2 regions of the Saccharibacillus brassicae genome follow, and region 2 is predicted to be linked to the other one. Evidence: a T-box and tRNA genes for the amino acid it is inferred to sense, from the RefSeq annotation. Region 2 holds a T-box; the other holds one or more tRNA genes.
What was found. A T-box is a leader RNA that pairs with one kind of tRNA and senses whether it is charged. The one in region 2 lies ahead of tyrS (tyrosine--tRNA ligase), so its partner is inferred to be a tRNA-Tyr.
Positions count from the first base shown of each region.

Region 1: it encodes a tRNA-Tyr, which carries the amino acid that the T-box ahead of tyrS (tyrosine--tRNA ligase) is inferred to sense. The anticodon was not compared.

Region 1 is NZ_CP041217.1:2,674,390-2,684,758, forward strand. Features, by position in the region: rRNA gene FFV09_RS11185 (23S ribosomal RNA) at 1-1,751, shown strand, start outside; tRNA gene FFV09_RS11190 (tRNA-Ser) at 1,958-2,049, shown strand; tRNA gene FFV09_RS11195 (tRNA-Met) at 2,092-2,165, shown strand; tRNA gene FFV09_RS11200 (tRNA-Val) at 2,185-2,260, shown strand; tRNA gene FFV09_RS11205 (tRNA-Thr) at 2,267-2,342, shown strand; tRNA gene FFV09_RS11210 (tRNA-Asp) at 2,356-2,431, shown strand; tRNA gene FFV09_RS11215 (tRNA-Phe) at 2,463-2,535, shown strand; tRNA gene FFV09_RS11220 (tRNA-Tyr) at 2,548-2,632, shown strand; tRNA gene FFV09_RS11225 (tRNA-Lys) at 2,640-2,712, shown strand; gene FFV09_RS11230 (PucR family transcriptional regulator) at 2,807-3,955, shown strand; gene FFV09_RS11235 (ABC transporter ATP-binding protein) at 4,075-5,202, shown strand; gene hprK (HPr(Ser) kinase/phosphatase) at 5,381-6,319, shown strand; gene lgt (prolipoprotein diacylglyceryl transferase) at 6,371-7,423, shown strand; gene ppaX (pyrophosphatase PpaX) at 7,431-8,084, shown strand; gene FFV09_RS11255 (acyltransferase) at 8,081-8,572, shown strand; gene FFV09_RS11260 (acyltransferase) at 8,797-10,017, shown strand.
Region 2 is NZ_CP041217.1:4,939,339-4,949,707, forward strand. Features, by position in the region: gene FFV09_RS20655 (5'-nucleotidase C-terminal domain-containing protein) at 1-1,317, opposite strand, end outside; T-box leader at 1,508-1,757, shown strand; gene tyrS (tyrosine--tRNA ligase) at 1,814-3,112, shown strand; gene lacZ (beta-galactosidase, LacZ type) at 3,526-6,645, shown strand; gene cysK (cysteine synthase A) at 7,528-8,511, shown strand; gene FFV09_RS20675 (DinB family protein) at 8,530-9,072, shown strand; gene FFV09_RS20680 (sigma-70 family RNA polymerase sigma factor) at 9,396-10,369, opposite strand, start outside.

The DNA of each region.
Region 1 (10,369 bases), 2.3 Mb from region 2:
GGCTAAACACACCACCGAAACCATGGCTTGATGCCTTGCGCATCAGGGGTAGGGGAGCGTTGAATACGGATTGAAGGTGTACTGGAAAGAGCGCTGGACTGTATTCAAGTGAGAATGCCGGTATGAGTAACGAAAAGATCAGTGAGAATCTGATCCGCCGAAAACCCAAGGATTCCTGAGGAAGGCTCGTCCGCTCAGGGTTAGTCGGGACCTAAGGCGAGGCCGAAAGGCGTAGTCGATGGACAACAGGTGGATATTCCTGTACCGCCGTAAACCGTTACGAGCAATGGAGTGACGCAGGAGGGAAGGGACGCGGACTGATGGATATGTCCGTCCAAGTAACAAGTTTGGTCGGTAGGCAAATCCGCCGGCTCCAAGAACAAGTTGCGATGGGGAGCGAAAATTACAGTAGCGAAGGTCCTGGGCTCACACTGCCAAGAAAAGCTTCTAGCCAGGTGAAGGCGCCCGTACCGCAAACCGACACAGGTGGGTGGGAAGAGTATTCTAAGGCGCGCGGAAGAACTCTCGTTAAGGAACTCGGCAAAATGACCCCGTAACTTCGGGAGAAGGGGTGCCCCGGTAGTGTGAATAGCACGAGGGGGCCGCAGTGAAAAGGCCCAAGCGACTGTTTAGCAAAAACACAGGTCTGTGCGAAGCCGCAAGGCGAAGTATACGGGCTGACGCCTGCCCGGTGCTGGAAGGTTAAGAGGAGGGGTTAGCGGCAACGCGAAGCTCTGAATTGAAGCCCCAGTAAACGGCGGCCGTAACTATAACGGTCCTAAGGTAGCGAAATTCCTTGTCAGGTAAATTCTGACCCGCACGAATGGCGTAACGACTTGGGCGCTGTCTCAACGAGAGATCCGGTGAAATTTTAATACCTGTGAAGATGCAGGTTACCCGCGACAAGACGGAAAGACCCCATGGAGCTTTACTGCAGCTTGATATTGGACTGGGGTGCGATTTGTACAGCATAGGTGGGAGCCTTAGATCTCGGAGCGCCAGCTTCGGGGGAGGCGCCGTTGGGATACCACCCTGATCGCATGCTAGTTCTAACCTCGTACCGTCATCCGGTACAGGGACCGTGTCAGGCGGGCAGTTTGACTGGGGCGGTCGCCTCCTAAAATGTAACGGAGGCGCCCAAAGGTTCCCTCAGAATGGTTGGAAATCATTCGCAGCGTGTAAAGGCATAAGGGAGCTTGACTGCGAGACGGACAGGTCGAGCAGGGACGAAAGTCGGGCTTAGTGATCCGGTGGTACCGCATGGAAGGGCCATCGCTCAACGGATAAAAGCTACCCTGGGGATAACAGGCTTATCTCCCCCAAGAGTCCACATCGACGGGGAGGTTTGGCACCTCGATGTCGGCTCATCGCATCCTGGGGCTGAAGTAGGTCCCAAGGGTTGGGCTGTTCGCCCATTAAAGCGGTACGCGAGCTGGGTTCAGAACGTCGTGAGACAGTTCGGTCCCTATCTGTCGTGGGCGTTGGAAATTTGAGAGGAGCTGTCCTTAGTACGAGAGGACCGGGATGGACGCACCGCTGGTGTACCAGTTGTTCCGCCAGGAGCATCGCTGGGTAGCTACGTGCGGAAGGGATAAACGCTGAAAGCATCTAAGCGTGAAGCCCCCCTCAAGATGAGATTTCCCACACGCAAGTGGTAAGACCCCTTGGAGACGACGAGGTAGATAGGCAGGAGGTCGAAGCGTAGCAATACGTGTAGCTGACCTGTACTAATCGGTCGAGGGCTTATCCTATAGACTTGCGCAGCTAGGCTTTTCGGAAGCCTCTGCTTCGGTTGAGCACACTGCGCAGGCAAACACTTCATGACGCGAAGTGGATCGTTTCGGATCCGGTTTTCAGGGTGCAAATCCTGTAACTGCAAGATGCATGTCTTTTCTGGTGTGGGTTATTTTCCTGGATACTGTTCGGCGAACAATAATCTCACGGAAAAAACCGGTTTGGAGAGATACCCAAGTGGCTATAAGGGGACCCTCTGCTAAGGGGTTAGACTGCGTTAGCGGTGCGAGGGTTCGAATCCCTCTCTCTCCGCCATTCCTTTCTTCATTGCAAGAAAGAAAATGGCACTTGTAATATGGCGGTGTAGCTCAGCTGGCTAGAGCGTACGGTTCATACCCGTGAGGTCGGGGGTTCGATCCCCTCCGCCGCTATCTTTATCTTTATTCCCATGGAGGCTTAGCTCAGCTGGGAGAGCATCTGCCTTACAAGCAGAGGGTCGGGGGTTCGAGCCCCTCAGCCTCCACCATCATATGCCGGTGTAGCTCAATTGGTAGAGCAACTGACTTGTAATCAGTAGGTTGGGGGTTCAAGTCCTCTCGCCGGCACCATTAAATTTGGTCTGGAACCGTGGTGTAGGGGTTAACATGCCTGCCTGTCACGCAGGAGATCGCGGGTTCAAATCCCGTCGGTTCCGCCATTTTAATTGAATAACTGGTTTTATGGAGTATGGCTCGGTAGCTCAGTCGGTAGAGCAAAGGACTGAAAATCCTTGTGTCGGCGGTTCGATTCCGTCCCGAGCCATCTTTATAGTGTGGAGGCTTAGCGAAGTGGCCAAACGCAGCAGACTGTAAATCTGTTCTCTCCGAGTTCGGTGGTTCGAATCCATCAGCCTCCACCAGTTTCGAGAGCCATTAGCTCAGTTGGTAGAGCACCTGACTTTTAATCAGGGTGTCGAAGGTTCGAGTCCTTCATGGCTCATCAAGAAGTCGTGTTCCGTTTTGACGGAATGCGGCTTTTTTGCGTATTTGGATTTATGTTAAGATAGAAGAAAACAGGTGTTGGAGGACGGGCTATGAATGTGCAGGACATCCGGCGCCGACTGGAATCGATCGTGGGCAGAACGGTAGAACGGATCGGCGTCTCAAAAAAGCGGCAGCAGGAACTGATGGGCGCGGTCGAACCTGGAATGCAGCCGTCCGGAAGCGAACCGGAAGCTGGGCCGGCTGTAGAAGCGATGCGCCTGGGCGTGGTCGAAGCCGGCTCCACCTGGTTTTTCGCCGCCGATGCCTCGTCGGAGACGGCGGAACGCACCGCTTTTCGTATCGCGAGCGACCGGTTGGACCCTGCCCTGCGCGAATTGATCGCCCTGCTCGTGCAGACGTCGGCAGTGGACCATTCCGCGCCGTCCCTTCAGGAGGAAGAGACGGAAGCGCAGCAGTTGGGCCGCTGGCTGGCGGACAGGCTGGAGTCGGGAGAAGCGCCGCATGAACTGCCGGATACGCTGCGATTGAAAAGCCGCCTGTTCACGGAGATGATTCCGTTTCTGTTGATCTACGAAGGGGCACAGAGTTCGATCGGCGGCTATGAAGAGCTGCATCAGCTGCTGTCCACGTTTCTGGAGCGGGAAGTGCGCGTCGTCCCGCTGCGCGAACGGGAATGGCTGCTGCTCGTTGATCGGCTGGACGTGCTGGATCTGTCGGAAGAGCGGGGCGAAGGCGACGAATCGGATCGCGAGCTGCTCGAAGCGTTCGGACTCGGCTTGTACGAGCTGATCGCGAGCGAATGGGCCGGCATTTTCAATCTGTCGGTATCGGAACCGCTGCAGCCGGCCCACGGACTCGTTCCGGCGCTGCGCATTTTGCGGGAAAGCGTCTTTCTCGGCAAAACGTTCCATGTGACGCGTCATGTGCACTTGCCGTGGGAGCTGGATCTGGAGCGGTTGATCTACAGCATTCCGGGAGAGCAGCGGGAACGGTTCATGGAGCGGATCGAAGGCCGGGCGGTCGTGCTGGCGGACAGCGAGACGCTGGCGACGCTGACGACTTTTTTCCAAATGAACTGCAATGTAAGCGAGACGGCCAAGCAGCTGTACATCCACCGCAATACGCTGATCTACCGGTTGGACAAGGTCAAACAGGAGACGGGGCTCGACGTGCGCAACTTCAGTGACGCCGTTTCGATGAAGCTTGCGCTCCTATTGGATAAAGTGACAAAAGACTGAGCGGATTTTTGTGCAGTTTGCGGATAGCCAGGAAAGCGTATTCAAGTTAGAATGGAAACAGATAAAAGAAAGCCGCTTTGCTTCATACACATATCCTCAATACAGGGAGGCAACATTCAATGGCTGGTGTACGCTTAGAACATATCTATAAGAAATACGCAGGTTCCGACAAAGCAACGGTAATCGACGTTAACCTTGATATCAAAGATAAAGAATTCCTCGTCCTGGTCGGTCCTTCCGGCTGCGGAAAATCGACGACTCTGCGCATGATCGCAGGTCTGGAAGAAATTTCCGAAGGCAAACTGTATATCGGCGACCGCGTCGTAAACGACGTAGCTCCGAAAGACCGCGATATCGCGATGGTCTTCCAGTCCTACGCCCTTTACCCGCACATGGACGTATACTCCAACATGGCGTTCGGCCTGAAACTGCGCAAAGTGAAAAAGGAAGAAATCGAGAGACGCGTTCGCGAAGCGGCGAAGATTCTCGATATCGAGCATTTGCTTGAGCGCAAACCTAAAGCACTCTCCGGCGGTCAGCGTCAGCGGGTTGCCCTGGGACGCGCCATCGTACGGGATCCGCAAGTCTTCCTGATGGATGAGCCTCTCTCCAACTTGGACGCGAAACTTCGCGGTCAGATGCGCGCGGAAATCACGAAACTGGTTAAGCGCCTCGAGACGACTTGTATCTACGTAACGCACGACCAGATCGAAGCCATGACCATGGGCGATCGCATCGTCGTTATGAAAGACGGCATCATCCAGCAGGCCGCTCCGCCGGAAGATCTGTACAACAACCCGACGAACATCTTCGTTGCCGGCTTCATCGGTTCCCCTACGATGAACTTCATCAACGGCACGCTGGTCGACAAAGCGGACGGCCTGTACTTCCAGGCTCAGAACCTTGACGTCGAAATTCCGCGCGGCAAAGCTCAAATCCTGCGCGAAAAATCGATGGTCGGCAAAGAAGTCATTCTGGGCCTGCGTCCGGAAGACGTGCACGAAGAGCCGGTCTTCCTGGAAGCTTCGCCAAAAACGGTCTTCACGGCCAACGTTGAAGTTACCGAGAACCTCGGTCACGAAATGCTGCTGTACCTGACCGGCCTCGGCGGCGACACGACGATCGCCCGTGTAGACGGACGTTCGAACGTACGCGAAGGTTCCCAGGTTCAACTGGCAATCGACATGAACAAAGCGCACATCTTCGAAAGAGAATCCGAAGTGAACGTCTTCTACGACGTCAAATAATTCGGCTGCTCTCCGAAAGAGCTTACAGGGCCGCCCTTCGGGGCGGCTTTTTCGTTTGGGGCGGGCAGCGAACGAGCATTGCTTTCGATCTGTATTTCCTTTACGATGAATAAGATAGCGTTTAGAAGCGGCACGACGATTCCATACAAGAACGACCGAGAGAAGGGAAGAATACGCAATGGCTAAAAAGGTAAAAGTAGCCGAGCTGGTTCAACAGTTTCAGTTTGAAGTCGTATCGGGCGAAAAGGGATTACGCCGTCCGATCGTCGTCGACGACCTGAACCGGCCGGGACTAGAGATGGCCGGATACTTCGAATATCATTCGCCGGAGCGCATTCAGCTGTTGGGCAAAACTGAGCTGACTTTTTATCATATGCTCTCGAAAGAAGACAAGTTGGACCGGATGAGCCGGCTCTGCAGCGAAGAGACGCCGTGTATTATCGTCACCCGGTCTTTTGACGTGCCGGAAGAACTGATCGCGCTCGGCGAAGAACGCGATATTCCGATTCTGCGCAGCGGCATGTCGACGACCAGCCTGGGCAGCCGCGTTACCGGCTTCCTGGAACGCAAGCTGGCGCCGACGACGACGATCCACGGCGTGCTGGTGGATGTGTACGGCGTAGGCATCATCATTACCGGCAGCAGCGGCATCGGCAAAAGCGAGACCGCCCTGGAACTCGTCAAGCGCGGCCACCGGCTTATCGCCGACGACGCGGTCGAGATTCGTCAGAGCGCCGACAACCAGCTCGACGGCACTGCGCCGGAACTGATCCGTCACCTGCTGGAGATCCGCGGCGTAGGCATCATCAACGTGATGACGCTGTTCGGCGCGGGCGCCATCCGCAACCACAAGCGGATTACGCTCGTCGTGCGGCTGGAGAACTGGCAGCCGGACAAGCAGTACGACCGTCTGGGACTCGACGAGGAGACGACGCGCATCATCGATACGGACGTGCCGCTTGTGACGGTTCCGGTAAGACCGGGCCGAAATCTGGCCGTAATCATCGAAGTGGCGGCGATGAACTTCCGTCTGAAGCGTATGGGCTACAACGCGGCCCAGCAGTTTACGCACAAATTGACTGCGACGATCGACAACGACGCGGACGATCTGGACTAAGACGTCGACTGCTTCACATTTCATGCGGCAAACGCACGGGGAGGAACAAGAATGGGTGCATTACTGGCGATCAATCCGATCGCTTTCAGCATCGGTCCGCTGGCCGTGCACTGGTACGGGCTGATTCTCGGGCTCGGGGCCGTGACCGGCATGCTGATCGCAATGCGGGAAGGCAAGCGTTTTGGGCTGCCGCAGGAATTGTTTATGGATATTTTGCTGTTCGGCGTTCCGTCGGCCATCATCTGCGCGCGGCTCTACTACGTGGCCTTCCAATGGGACCAGTACAAAGACAATCCGCTGAAGATTTTCGCCATTTGGGAAGGCGGAATCGCTATTTACGGCGCGCTGATCGGCGCCGTGATCTGCGGCGTGGTCTATACGCGCATCAAGGGATACAGCTTTTGGCGAATCGCCGATCTCTGCGCGCCGGGCCTGCTGGCCGGTCAGCTGATCGGCCGCTGGGGCAACTTCGTCAACCAGGAAGCGTACGGCGGCGAAGTGAGCGAAAGCTTCCTGCGCGATACGATGCACCTGCCGAACTTTATCGTGAACCAGATGAATATCGAGGGCGTGTTCCATCATCCCACCTTCCTCTACGAATCGTGCTGGAACCTGCTGGGCATTCTGCTGATCTTCGTGATCCGCCGCCGCAAGTTCGTGCGTGCCGGCGAGATCTTTATCGGCTACTTTATCTGGTACGCGATCGGACGCTTCTTCATTGAAGCGCTGCGCACCGACAGCCTCGCGTTCCAGGGACCGGGCTGGCTGGCTTCGCTGATCCACGGCATGTGGACGCCGATGACGTGGTTCGGCTTCGAAGAAGGTTACCTCGACCCGGCTTACGGCAACGTCCGGATCTCGCAGCTGGTCGCGATCCTCTTCTTCGTGATCGCGATCGCGCTGATCGTGATCCGTCGCATGAACGGCCAGGCCAATATCCGGTATTCCGATCCGATCGTCTCGTCCAGACCGGAAAACGCGCCTCCGGCGATCGACGAGCGCCATCGCGCGGAGACGGGATCGGAAGCCGACCGCATCGCTGCTACGCCGTCCGATACGGACCGCACACCGCCTTCGGGTGACGATCCTCTGCGCAAGGAGTGAGAACCTCATGAATCCGGCCATACGTACCGTGCTGTTCGACCTGGACGGCACGATCATCGATACCAATCAGCTTATCATCGACTCTTTCATGAATACGGTGACCGGCTCTTCGCTGACGCGGGAGACGATCATTCCGCATATGGGCACCACGCTGCAAAATCAGCTGCGCGTCTTCTCCGGCCTCGACGATGTGCGCGAGCTGGAGCAGGCTTACCGCGCCTACAATCTGGCTCACCACGACTCGATGGTCAAGCCGTTCCCGCATGTGCAGCAGGTCATTCGTGACCTGCATGCGGCCGGGATCCGCCTCGGCGTCGTCACGACGAAGATCCGGCCGACCACGATGAAGGTGCTGGAGATGTTCGACCTGTACCGGTACATGGAAGCGGTCGTGACCGTCACCGATGTGACGCATCCGAAGCCCCATGCCGAACCGGTGCGGATGGCGCTGGAGAAAATGGGCGCGGAAGCAAAGACGGCGCTGATGGTAGGCGACAGTCCGGCCGATATCCAATCGGCCCAGAATGCGGGCGTGCGCGCCGCGGCCGTCGCCTGGTCGCTCAAAGGCGAACAGGAGCTGTCCGGCTACGGGCCGGACCATATGCTGCACGATATGCGCGACCTGTACGAATTGACCGGAACGGAGCGTCGGGAAGCATGAGAAAAACGGAGCGCCATTTCGTCGAAGACGGTCCCAACGCGCTGCGCCAGATCTACAAGACGGTCAGCCCCTGGAAAGGCGTCAAAAATTTCGTTTTTATCCAAATTGCCCGCTACTGCCCGGTGCTTGAACTGAAAAACTGGATCTACCGCCGTATCCTCCACATGAAAGTGGGCCAGGATACGGCTTTCGGGCTTATGGTGATGGTCGATGTCTTTTTTCCGGAAAAGATTACGATCGGACGCAACACGGTCATCGGCTACAACACGACCATCCTCGCGCACGAGTATTTGATTCGCGAATACCGGCTCGGCGAAGTCATTATCGGGGACGAGGTCATGATCGGCGCCAACACGACGATTCTGCCGGGCGTAACGATCGGCGACGGAGCGGTCGTAGCGGCCGGTTCGGTCGTCTACCGTGACGTGGAGCCGGGAACTTTCGTCGGCGGCAATCCGCTGCGGGTCATCGAACGGAAAAATCCTTGATTTTGTAAAAAAATCGACCTTAAAAACGCAAAATTCCTAAAAAACGACTAAAAAAAGGGATACGAGGCTGCAACGTCGGGTATAATGCGAAGAGAGCGGACAACGGGAGGCGCTTGCGCCATCCCGTTTTTCGCTTCGTCGGTAGCCGATACGAAGTCCGCATGGAACGATCAGGCAACCAGAGCGCTGCGCACGTTCGCAGCGCAACATCGCGGAAGGGAGCAATGGAGTTGAGTTCTGTTTCAATCAAAAAAGAGCGGCTGCCGCAGCTGGACACATTTCGCGCGCTGGCCATTTTGGGCGTGCTGCACGTACATGCCACCTCGCTCGCGACGGTCGAATCCGTCGAACTGAAAGCTTTTTACCTCATCAACTTTCTTAACGTCTTTTTCAGATACGGGACGCCTTCGTTTATTATGCTGAGCAGTTTCGTGCTGTTCTACAACTACTTCAACCGTCCGCTGGACGGCAAGTTGATCGGAGGATTCTACAAAAAACGGCTGCTCTACATTTTGCTGCCTTATGTGCTGTTCTCGGTCATTTATTTCATCTATAAGATGCATGTGGCGGGAACGCTCGGAACGAGCACCGAAACGTACGGGGAGATGCTGGGCCGCTACTGGAAAAACCTGAGCGAAGGCACCGCGTACACGCATCTGTATTTCGTGTACATCAGCGTGCAGTTCTACATTTTGTTCCCGCTGATGCTGAAGCTGTTCAAGTCGTCCAAATGGTTCGTGCGCTGGGCGATTCCGATCGGACTTGTGCTGCAATGGGCGTTCGTGATCTGGAACAAATACGAATGGCAGTATCAGAGCAAAGGCAGTCTCGCGATTACATATCTGTCTTATTACATGATCGGCGCCGTGCTGGCGATTCATTTCGACAAGGTACGGAGCTGGCTTATGAACGACCTCAACAAGCTGCGCACGAAAGCGTGGATCTGGAACGGGATTCTGTGGATCTCGTGGGCGGCGGTGGCGGGGGTGCATATCTGGTTCTACCAGCAGGTACGTCTCAACGGCCTGATCGTCGACACGATCTGGTACGAGATCCTGTGGAATCTGCACACGATGCTGACGGCGCTTGTGCTGATGCGGGTATCGTTCGTCCTGTACCGCAAAGGGCCGAAATGGCTGATCAAGCTGCTGACCCGGCTCGGGGAGCTGTCGTTTGCGATCTATCTCGTCCATCCGCTGATCCTCGGCTATTACCGGGATACGAAAGACTGGTTCTTCGATCAGGTACCGATGAGTTCGATGACGTACCTGATCTGGGTGTACGGAGGGCTGGTCTGCTCGCTCGTCGTCTCCTGGATCGTTACCCAGGCCATTCTGCGCTGGATTCCGGGGGCGTGGGTGCTGCTCGGAAGCGTACCTGCGTCTTTGCGTAAAAAGAAAACGGGGCCGTCCGCGCCGGTATCGGCGACCGACCGCAATCTGTGATCGATCGGAATCCCTGATCGGCCGGGTCGCGTCTCTTCTGTCGAAAAAGCTTTTTCCCCGATCGGGGAAAAAGCTTTTTTGCTGCCGCGGAGGTCGTATTTATTAGGCGTTCCTCGTTGACTCCAATACGGACAAAATGATAATATAGTCGTACGCTTTATTTTACTACCATGTTATCACGGTACCATAGTAAAGCATTGGGCTTTCCATTTTCCGCTATGCTGCCCGGCAGGCCGCCGACGATTGCGGTTGCCCGGCGGCGGGCTTTCCGATATGGTGAATATAAATAAGGGTAATGCGTAACAGGCGAGACCCGGCTGTGTACAGAGACGAACTCATAGAGGTGAATATT
Region 2 (10,369 bases):
GGTGCCCCACTGCTGCTGAAGCAGTTCCTGCACCTGTGCGCCGGTCAGCGTCAGCTTCACGAGCGTGTTGCCGAAAGGCTGGATTTTCGCCAGATCGGCGAATGTAACGTCGCCTTTTGGCAGGTCCGCGCGGATGCCGCCCGGATTCATGAACGCGAAATCGGCTGGTGCGCCGTTGTCGCCGAAGTTCGCCGTGCGCATCGAGTCGGCGATCAGATTACCCAGCGCCGCTTCGTTGTTGTAAGCGTCCGTACGGGTTACGGAACCGTCGGTAACGCCGACCGGCTTGGTCAGCTCCGGATGTTTGTCCAGGTATTTTTGAAGCAGGGCTACGGAGTTCGCGTCCGGCGTCACGCCGGCTTGGAACGTCGTCGTAACGGTAGCGGATTTCTGCGTCACGTCGCCCGTTTGCGCGTCGATCATCAGCTTGATGTCTTCAAAAGCGGTACCGTACGAATAAGCCTGCACGATCAGCTTGCCGTTGACTTCGCCGTTGGCCAGCGCGTGGTTGTCGCCGGCGACGATGACGTCGATCGGGGAGTTGGCCGGCAGCGCTTTTGCCAGATCGGCCGCTTCGCCGGTCGTCACGCCTTCTTTGGTGGAAGCCGGGTCGTGGGCGAGCACGATGATCGTCTCCACGCCTTGATCCTGAAGTTCTTTGGCGTACTTGTTAACCGCCGCGACTTCTTCTTCGACGCTCAGGAAACGAACGCCTGCCGTGCCGGCAGGAGAGACTTTGGCCGGCGTCGATTTGGTGACGAGACCGATAAAGGCGATTTTGACGCCGCCGACTTCTTTGATGACGTAAGGGTCGATCAGCGGTTTGCCGGTCGATTCTTCGATGACGTTCGCGTTCACGTACTTGAAGTTCGAGCCTTTGTGCATCACGATGCCGTCTTTCGGATCGAGTCCGCCGTTGAGCTGCGCTTTGAGCGCCGCGATGCCCTGGTCGAATTCATGGTTGCCGAGCGAGCCGACGTCGAATTTCATCATGTTCATCCATTCGATGGTCGGTTCGTCGCGTTCCAGCGAAGAGATCGGAGCGGAAGCGCCGACGGAGTCGCCGTTATGGAACAGGAGCGTGTTCGCGTATTTGGCACGCGCTTCGTTCAAATATGTAGCGAGAATCGGCGCGGTTCCGGCCGGTTTGTCGGCAACCGTGGAAGTCGTATCCAACTGTCCGTGCAAATCGTTGATGCCCAGCAGATGGACTTCCACTTCGCCTGGCGCCGCCGAAGCGATATTTGCCGTACCCAGCACTTGAGCGGACAGCAGCGCTGCGGCCGCAAACCCGACACTCGTCTTTTTCCAATTCATTACGTTGTATTCCCCCTAGAAGTATGATCGATCCTGAGCCATTGTATCACACGGGATTTTTTTAAATCAAAGGGTATGTAAACTCTATGTTAAATATATTTAAAATCGTTTTCGAAAAAAAGGAATTTGACACGGCTTCTTCGGCCATGTTATAAAGTGAATCAGCAAGTCTCCGGCCTGCGGAGCGTCATAACAAGCTTTGAAGGGAATCCAGTAGCGTTCGAACCCGTACTTTCAGAGAATCGGCGGTTGGTGCGAGCCGATAGACGAACGAACGTCAATTACGTCCCGGAGCTTCCCGTTACCGAACCCGCGATCGCGGAAGGAACGGGACGGACTCGTCCCCGTTATCGGACTTTATGAGAGGGAGACGCGCTTGCGGTATGGATGCAGGCGCCTTTCCAATCAGGGTGGTACCGCGATTAAGACTCGTCCCTGCAGAAATGCAGCAGGCCGGGTCTTTTTTATTTTTCCCATTTTGAAGGAGGATACGATCATGAGCACCGAACACACCCCGATCGAGAATAACGCCCTGTTGGACGACCTGGAATACAGAGGCTTGATCTACCAGGTGACGCACCGCGAGGAACTTCAGCAGAAGCTGAGCAGCGAGAGCGTCACGCTCTACAACGGATTCGACCCGACGGCGGACAGCCTGCATATCGGGCATCTGCTGCCGGTCCTGACGATGCGCCGCTTCCAGCAGGCCGGACACCGTCCGATCGCCCTCGTGGGCGGCGGCACCGGCATGATCGGCGATCCGAGCGGCCGTTCGACCGAACGTTCGCTCAATACGGCCGACACGGTCGCGGAATGGACGCTGAAGCTGCAAAACCAGCTGTCGCGCTTCCTCGACTTCGGCGACGGCGGAGCCGAAGTGCCGGCGAAGATGGTCAGCAACTACGACTGGCTCGGCCCGATCGGCATGATCGACTTCCTGCGCGACGTCGGCAAGAACTTTACCGTCAACTACATGCTGGCCAAAGACTCTGTCGATTCCCGCCTGCAGCACGGCATCTCGTTTACCGAATTTTCGTACATGATTCTTCAGGCGTACGATTTCCAGCGTTTGTTCGAAGACGAAGGCTGCTCGCTGCAGCTCGGCGGAAGCGACCAGTGGGGCAACATCACCGCGGGTCTCGACCTGATCGGCAAAACGGGCGGCGAAGGCGCGTTCGGCATGACGATGCCCCTCGTAACCAAAAGCGACGGCAAAAAGTTCGGCAAGTCCGAATCCGGCGCGATCTGGCTCGACCGCAGCAAGACGAGCGCGTACGCGTTCTACCAGTTCTGGATCAACACGGACGACGCGGACGTAATCAAGTTCCTCAAATACTTCACGTTCCTGAGCCGCGCAGAGATCGAAGCGCTTGAGAGCGAACATCTCAAAGCGCCGGAGAGACGCGAAGCGCAGCGCGAGCTGGCCCGCCGCGTGACGACGCTCGTGCACGGCGAAGAAGCCGTCGCAAGCGCCGAGAAGATTACGGCCGCCCTGTTCTCCGGCAGCTTTGCCGAGCTCAGCGAATCCGACCTGGCCGAAGCGCTGGCGGACATGCCGACGACGACCGTCGACGCTTCGTCCGAGCCGCTGCTGATCGACCTGCTGGTCGAAGCGGGCGCGGCACCGTCCAAAGGGCAGGCGCGCAAAGACATCCAAAGCGGAGCGGTATCCGTCAACGGGGAAAAGCGCACGTCGATCGAGACAGTCATCGGCGCGGAAGACCGCCTGCACGGCAGGACGCTCGTGCTGCGCCGCGGCAAAAAGAATTACTTCGTGGTCCGGTTCGAAGGCTGAGCTGCCAGAATGGATTAATCCCAGAAGTCACCGAAGTCTCCAATATGAAGCGGGCAGGGCGCCGAGGCGTCCGCCCGCTTTTTTTGCGCACAAAAGCTATAATCCGGTTCTCAAAAGAGCGAAACGCAAGCTTGAGAACGTAAAACATATAAAAAAAATACCGAAATCTATATTTTGTACAATTCAGACTCTGTTTATTCTACAGGGATTGACCATTATTTTTTATTTAACGTATAAGAATAAGGAATTATAATCTCTTTTTAGATATTCCGATTACGTTTTCGATCAAAAAGAAAGACGCGCACTTTCGAAGCAGGCTTTTCTTTTCCCCCGGCAACAGTGTACACTGAATCGTGAGAGAACGGTTTCAAAAGAAGAAAAGGTTTTCATTATGCAGGCGAGGTGAAGAGAATATGTTTAAAAAGTATAAATATACCGCTCCCGAAAATGGGTATCCGGAATGGAACAACAACCCTGAAATTTTCCAACTGAATCGTCTGGACGCTCACGCGAGCCTGACTCCGTACGCATCGGCCGAAGAAGCGCTGAATGCCGTAAGCGGTTCCAGCCGCGTGCAATCGCTGAACGGAACGTGGAAGTTCCATCATGTGGACAAACCGGCCGACCGGCCGCAGACTTTTTATGAAACCGGTTACGATACGTCGGACTGGAACGATATTCCGGTGCCTGCCCATTGGCAGCTGCACGGTTACGATTATCCGCATTACACGAACGTCCGCTACCCGTGGGAAGAGCGCGAGAAGATCCAGCCTCCGTTCGCGCCGACCGAGTTCAATCCTGTCGGTTCCTACGTCCGCACGTTTACCGTGCCGGAGAACTGGGAAGAAGATCCGGTCTATATCAGTTTCCAGGGCGTCGAGGCCTGCTTCTACGTCTGGGTCAACGGCGATCTGGTCGGTTACAGCGAAGACACGTTCACGCCGGCCGACTTCCTGCTGACTCCCTATTTGCAAAAAGGCGAAAACAAGCTGGCCGTGCAGGTGTACCACTGGTGCGACGCAAGCTGGCTGGAAGACCAGGATTTCTGGCGCATGAGCGGCATTTTCCGCGACGTGTTCCTGTACAGCAAGCCGAAAGTCCAAATCGCGGACGTGCTGACGACGGCGGAATTGGACGAGAACTTCGAGCATGGACATCTGAAAGTGGGCGTTCAGATCGGCAATCCACTCGGCAAAAAAGCGGGCGTCTATCGCCTCGAAGCGCGTCTGCTCGACGCGTCGGGACGCGAAGTAACGGCGCGCATGACGAGCGAAGTCGAGATTATGAAGGATACGCTGTACGCCGCCGACCTGTCGGCTGCGGTCACGAAGCCTGCGCAGTGGTCCGCCGAAGCGCCGAACCTGTACACGCTCGTGCTGTCGTTGTCCGACGAACAGGGCGAAGTCGAAGCGGTTACGCTGCGCGTCGGATTCCGCCATTTTGCGATCCACGACGGCGTCATGAAGATCAACGGCAAACGCATCGTGTTCAAAGGCGTCAACCGCCACGAATTCAGCGCCGATAAAGGCCGCGCGGTCACCGAAGAAGAGATGGTCGCCGACATCAAGCTGATGAAAGCCTACAATATCAACGCGGTCCGCACGTCCCACTATCCGAACCAGACGCGCTGGTACGAGCTGTGCGACGAACACGGCCTGTACGTGATCGACGAGACGAACCTGGAGACGCACGGCAGCTGGGAATACGGCCAGCTCGACGAAGCCGAGCATACGGTACCGGGCAGCAAGCCGCACTGGCGCGCCAACGTGCTCGACCGGGCCAACTCGATGTATCAGCGGGACAAAAATCACGCGTCGATCATCATCTGGTCGCTCGGCAACGAATCGTGGGGCGGCGACAACTTTGTGCATATGGCGAACTTCTTCCGCGCGGTCGACAAGACCCGTCTGGTACATTACGAAGGCACGTTCCATGCGCGCAAATGGGAAGAAGCGACCGATATCGAAAGCCATATGTACACGACACCGCAAAACGTGGAAAAATACGCCCAGGAAGATCCGAAAAAGCCGTTCATCCTGTGCGAATACAGTCACGCGATGGGCAATTCCTGCGGCAACCTGTTCAAGTATACGGACCTTACGTACAAATATCCGGTGCTGCAGGGCGGATTTATCTGGGACTGGATCGACCAGGCTATCCGTACCCGCACGGCCGACGGCGTCGAATATCTCGCCTACGGCGGAGACTTCGGCGAATCGCCGCACGACGGCACGTTCTGCGGCGACGGCCTGATCTTCGCGGATCGGACCGTATCGCCGAAATTGGACGAGATCAAAGGCTGCTACCAGAACGTACGCTTCGAAGCGGCCGATCTGGCGCAGGGCAAAGTTCGTATCACGAACGATTTCCTGTTCACCGACCTGAACCGCTACAAGCTCGCCTGGGAAACGGCGCGCGGCGGCGAAGTCGTCGAACGCGGCACGCTGCCGCTGCAGCTCGCGGCGGGCGAATCCACGGAGATCGAAGTGCCGTTCACGCTGCCGACGCAGCAGGGCGAATACACGCTGACGCTGACGTTCGTCGAACAGGAAGACCGGTTCTGGGCGGACAAAGGGCATGAAGTCGCTTTCGGACAATTCGTGCTTCCGGCGCAGGCTGGCGCAGAAGCGCCGTCCGTAGAAGCCGCGGGCACGTTCGCGGGAACGCTGCTGCAATCGGACGAAGACGGCGCGAAGCTGACCGTATCCGGCGACGGATTCTCGGTCGTGTTCGACAAGCAGAGCGGCGATCTGTCTTCGCTGCGAATCGGCGGACAGGAACTGCTGCTGTCTGCGCTGCGCCCGAACTTCTGGCGCGCGCTGACCGACAACGACCGCGGCAACAAGCTGGACGAACGCAGCGGCATCTGGCGCGAAGCGGGCCAGAACCGCAAGCTGCGCAGCCTGAACGTATCGGGCGAAGGCAGCGGCGTGACGGTCGAAGCGGTGCTGGAGCTGCCGACGTCGCCGGTGTCGGAAGCGGTACTGCGCTACGACGTTCAGGCTTCGGGCGAGATCGGCGTGTCGATGACGCTGAAGCCGGGAGCGGGCCTGCCGGAAATTCCGGAAATCGGCGTGCTGCTGGAACTGGACGGAACGCTGGAACAGTTGAAATGGTACGGCCGCGGGCCGCACGAGAACTATTGGGATCGCCATGCCGGAGCGCGTCTGGGTCTCTACTCGGGACTTGTGTCCCAGCAGCTCACGCCGTACCTGCGTCCGCAGGAAGCGGGCAACAAGACCGGCGTACGCTGGGCAGAGCTGACCGGATCGAACGGCATCGGCCTGCGCGTGGAAGGTTCGCCGGAAGTCGAACTGAACGCGCTGCCGTATACGCCGGAGACGCTGGAAGCCCACGACCACGGGTACAAGCTGCCGAAGTCGGATCGCACCGTGCTGAGAGTCAACCATCGCCAGATGGGCGTCGGCGGCGACGACAGTTGGCAGGCGCTCACGCATGAAGAGTTCACGCTGCCGGCGGACCGCACGTACACGTACGGATTCGTGCTGCGCGGCTTGGCTTCGGAGCAATAAGGCGGGGACAAGCGGACGATAAGGCGGGGACAAGCGGACGATAAGGCGGGGACAAGCGGACGATAAGGCGGGGACCAAGGCTAGGACAAGGCTAGGGTAACGCGGTGACAGGCCGAGGATAAGGCTAGGACAAGCTTAGGACAACGCGGTAGATGGCTGCGACAAGGTGATAACAAGCCCAGGGACAAGCCTACTACAATGCGATAACAAGCCTGGGACAAGCCGATAAGCCGAGGACAGCCCGGTACAGCCACAGCCGGCCTCAGTGCGGTTTACCACGGGAAATAGATGCGCTGCGACAGCTATTTTGCCGGGTTATCGGTTGCTGCGGAAATAAGTGCGCCACGACAGTTATTTTGGCCGAAATCTTTCTTTGGGCCGTCAAAAGAGCGGATTAAGTGTTGTGGCGCAGTTATTTGGCGAAAAGGAGTGTTTTTCGTCGAAATAACTGTAAATTCGCACTTATTGCCGTCGACTGCACGGTTTCGTGTTGGTGCAGGCTGCGATAGCGAGTTTTGCCGGGCCAGATTTATCGCTCTAGCTATATCTATCGCTCTAGCTATATCTATCGTTCCAGCTATATCTATCGTTCCAGCTATGGATATAGCTATGGCGGTTAGGACGTAAGCAGATTGCAGAGGAACGGCTTCGGCCGTTCCTTTTTTGCGTTTTCGCGCTGCGGTTCGATACGACCTCGACGCGGTAAGGACTTTTCGCGGATGTGCGGGGTGTACGGGTGGGGTCGGTTTTGCGGTATACTGGATTTGGCGGTATGGCAAGAACGCACAAGAAAAGAAACCTGAAAGTGAACGAAAAGCAAACGTAGAGAAAACGGAGAGCCAACGTAGAGAAAATGTAGAGCAAACGGAAAGGAGCATCCCGATGACCCATCCTTTTGAAGTCCAGAATAGCGGCACACGCGGCCGGATCGGCCCCGGCAGCGCACATCCGCGCGTGGTCGACAGCATCGTCGACCTGATCGGCCGTACGCCGCTGGTGCGTCTCGGCCGGACGGCTCCGGCGAACGCGGCGGATATTTACGTGAAGCTGGAATATTTCAATCCGTCGGGCAGCGTCAAAGACCGCGCCGCGCGCGGCTTGATCGAAGCGGCGGAGCAAGCCGGTCGGCTCGGCCCCGGCAGCACGCTGATCGAGCCGACGAGCGGCAATACCGGCATCGGTCTGGCGATGATCGCCGCGGCCCGCGGCTATCGCGTGATCCTGATCATGCCGGACAATATGTCGCGCGAGCGGATCAACCTGCTCAAAGCGTACGGAGCCGAAGTGGTGCTGACGCCGAGCGCCGAGCGGATGCCCGGCGCGATCGCCAAAGCGCTTGAGCTGCAGCGTTCGATTCCCGGCAGCTATATCCCGCAGCAGTTCGAAAATCCGGCCAATCCGAACGCGCACCGGGGAACGACCGCGCTGGAAATTCTGGAACAGACCGAAGGAGTTCTGGACGCGTTCGTCGCAACGGCGGGAACGGGAGGGACGATCACCGGCACGGGAGAGACGCTGCGCGCCGCGCTGCCGGACCTGCATATCGCGGTGGTCGAACCGGAAGGCTCGCCTGTTCTGTCCGGCGGCGTACCGGGTCCGCACAAGCTGGTCGGGACGAGTCCCGGCTTCGTTCCTGCGATCCTGAACACCGGCGTGTACGACGAGATTATCCGTATTCAGGACGACGAGGCGCTGGGCACGATGCGCGACCTGGCCCGGCTCGAAGGCATGCTGCTCGGTCCGTCGTCCGGCGCTTCGGTCCACGCGGCCATGCGGATCGCCATGCGGCTAGGTCCGGGCAAAAAAGTCGTCTGCATCGCGCCGGATACCGGCGAGCGCTATTTGAGCATGGGCCTATTCGATTAGACAGGGAGGAAGGCAAGCATGGAACAGCAAAAGCTGCATATTTCCGCACTGCCCGGCTATCCGGAAGAAATCGGGCGCCAGCTGTGGATGATGGAAGACGTCCGCCGCGAGCTGCTGCAAAAATTGCAGGGCACCACGCAGGAAGAACTCGACGCGGAGCTTGAAGGCAATCCGTCGACGGTCGGTTCGCTGCTGTACCATATCGCGGAAGTGGAGACGAGCTGGCTGCATTTCGACCTGCTGCAGCAGGATCGGCTGGACCCGGAACTGGAGTCCTGGTTTCCGCGGGGCGCACGCAACGAATTCGGAGAAATCCATTCGCCCGCGGGCGAAAGTCTGGAGCATCACCTGAATCGGCTGGCCGCGGTCCGAAGCGATTTTCTGCATAAGTTCCGTTCGGTCGATCTGCGCGACTGGCGGACGTTCCGCAGCCTGCCGGACGAATATGACGTAACGCCGGAGTGGATCGTGTACCATCTGATTGAACACGAAGCCCATCACCGCGGACAAATTTTCCGCATTCTCGGTACGCTGCGCAGACGCGGCGCCCAGACCGAATAGAGACGCGAACCGGACGCACGGAGCGGAACCGAACGGATAGGATAGGAAGGTACAGGATAGGAACGCATAGGATAGAAACGGAATAGGATAGGATAGGAAAAAAACTCGGCTTCACCGGAACAGCCCGCCTTCGCGAAGAAGGCGGGCTGTTCGCGCGGAATCGGCAGGCGCTCTGGGAAGCCGGTCGATGCAATTTCCAGGCAATTTAGCGGAGCGCCGCTCGGCGGCCTGAGTCTTGCATTTGGCTGCTTGAGTCTTGCGCTCGGCTTTGGCTATCTGTCTCTCGCGTCTATCTACTTTTTATCTGTCTGGTTTCCATCTGTTTATCTGTCCAATAGAGGCGGTTGGTTTTTGTCCGTCACGATCTGGCCCGTATGCGCGTCGATCAACCGAATGCCGCGGCCCGATTTCCGGTCGACGAGCGCGTAACGAAGTTCGTCGCGCTTTTCGCCGGAATCGTCGTCCGGGTAGACCGTCGCCCACGTCAGGCGCGGTTCGAGCGCGGCCAGCAGCCGGCGCTTGGCTTCGTCCGCGGACAGGGAAGGGACGAGCGGCAGCGATTCCAGCTCGGCCATGTCCAGATCGGCATCCATATAAAGGGTGACGCGCCCCGTCGTTCGATTCACGTTGATCGACACCTGATGGAAAAAGCCCGGTACGCCGTTTTTGCACACGGAGAAAATGAAAGCCGCCGTTCGGCGCCGGGCCGGAGGTTCCGCTTCAGACTTGTCAGGTCCATCAGATGTGTCAGGTCCATCAGGTTCATCGGACGCATTCAGCCGCAAATACGGAAACAGCAGCGGATCGGCCGCATGCAGCAGCGTCAGCGCAAGCTCAAGGCAGGCATCGTCGCTTAGGTCCAATTCGCCGACTTCTTCGTGCAGGTTCATCAGTCCGCGGAGCCGGCCGCTGACCGTATCGAACCGGAGTTTGACCGTTCCTTCCAGGCGTTCGCGCATATAATCGTCCAGCGTATACGGTTTGACGCTTTCGGCCGTTCCGCCATGTTCGCCCACAGGCTTGCCTTCGTCCCGGCGGCGGTACACGACCGTTTTCTCGCGGCCGGTCGTTTGTTCGCGCAACAATTCGTAGTCGGCTTCCCGAATGCCCAACGTTTCCGGCAGGTCTGCCGGATCGGGAAGCGCCGTCCGAACGCCGCGGCGCATAAAGTCCGCGATCGGTTCGCGGCTTCCCGCGCATGGGTCAGGGATGTCCGCGGCAGGCAAATCGCCTGCCCCAGGCCGCGCCGGCTGCGAGCTCGGAAGCAGCGCGGAACGATGGGTCAGATACGGATTCG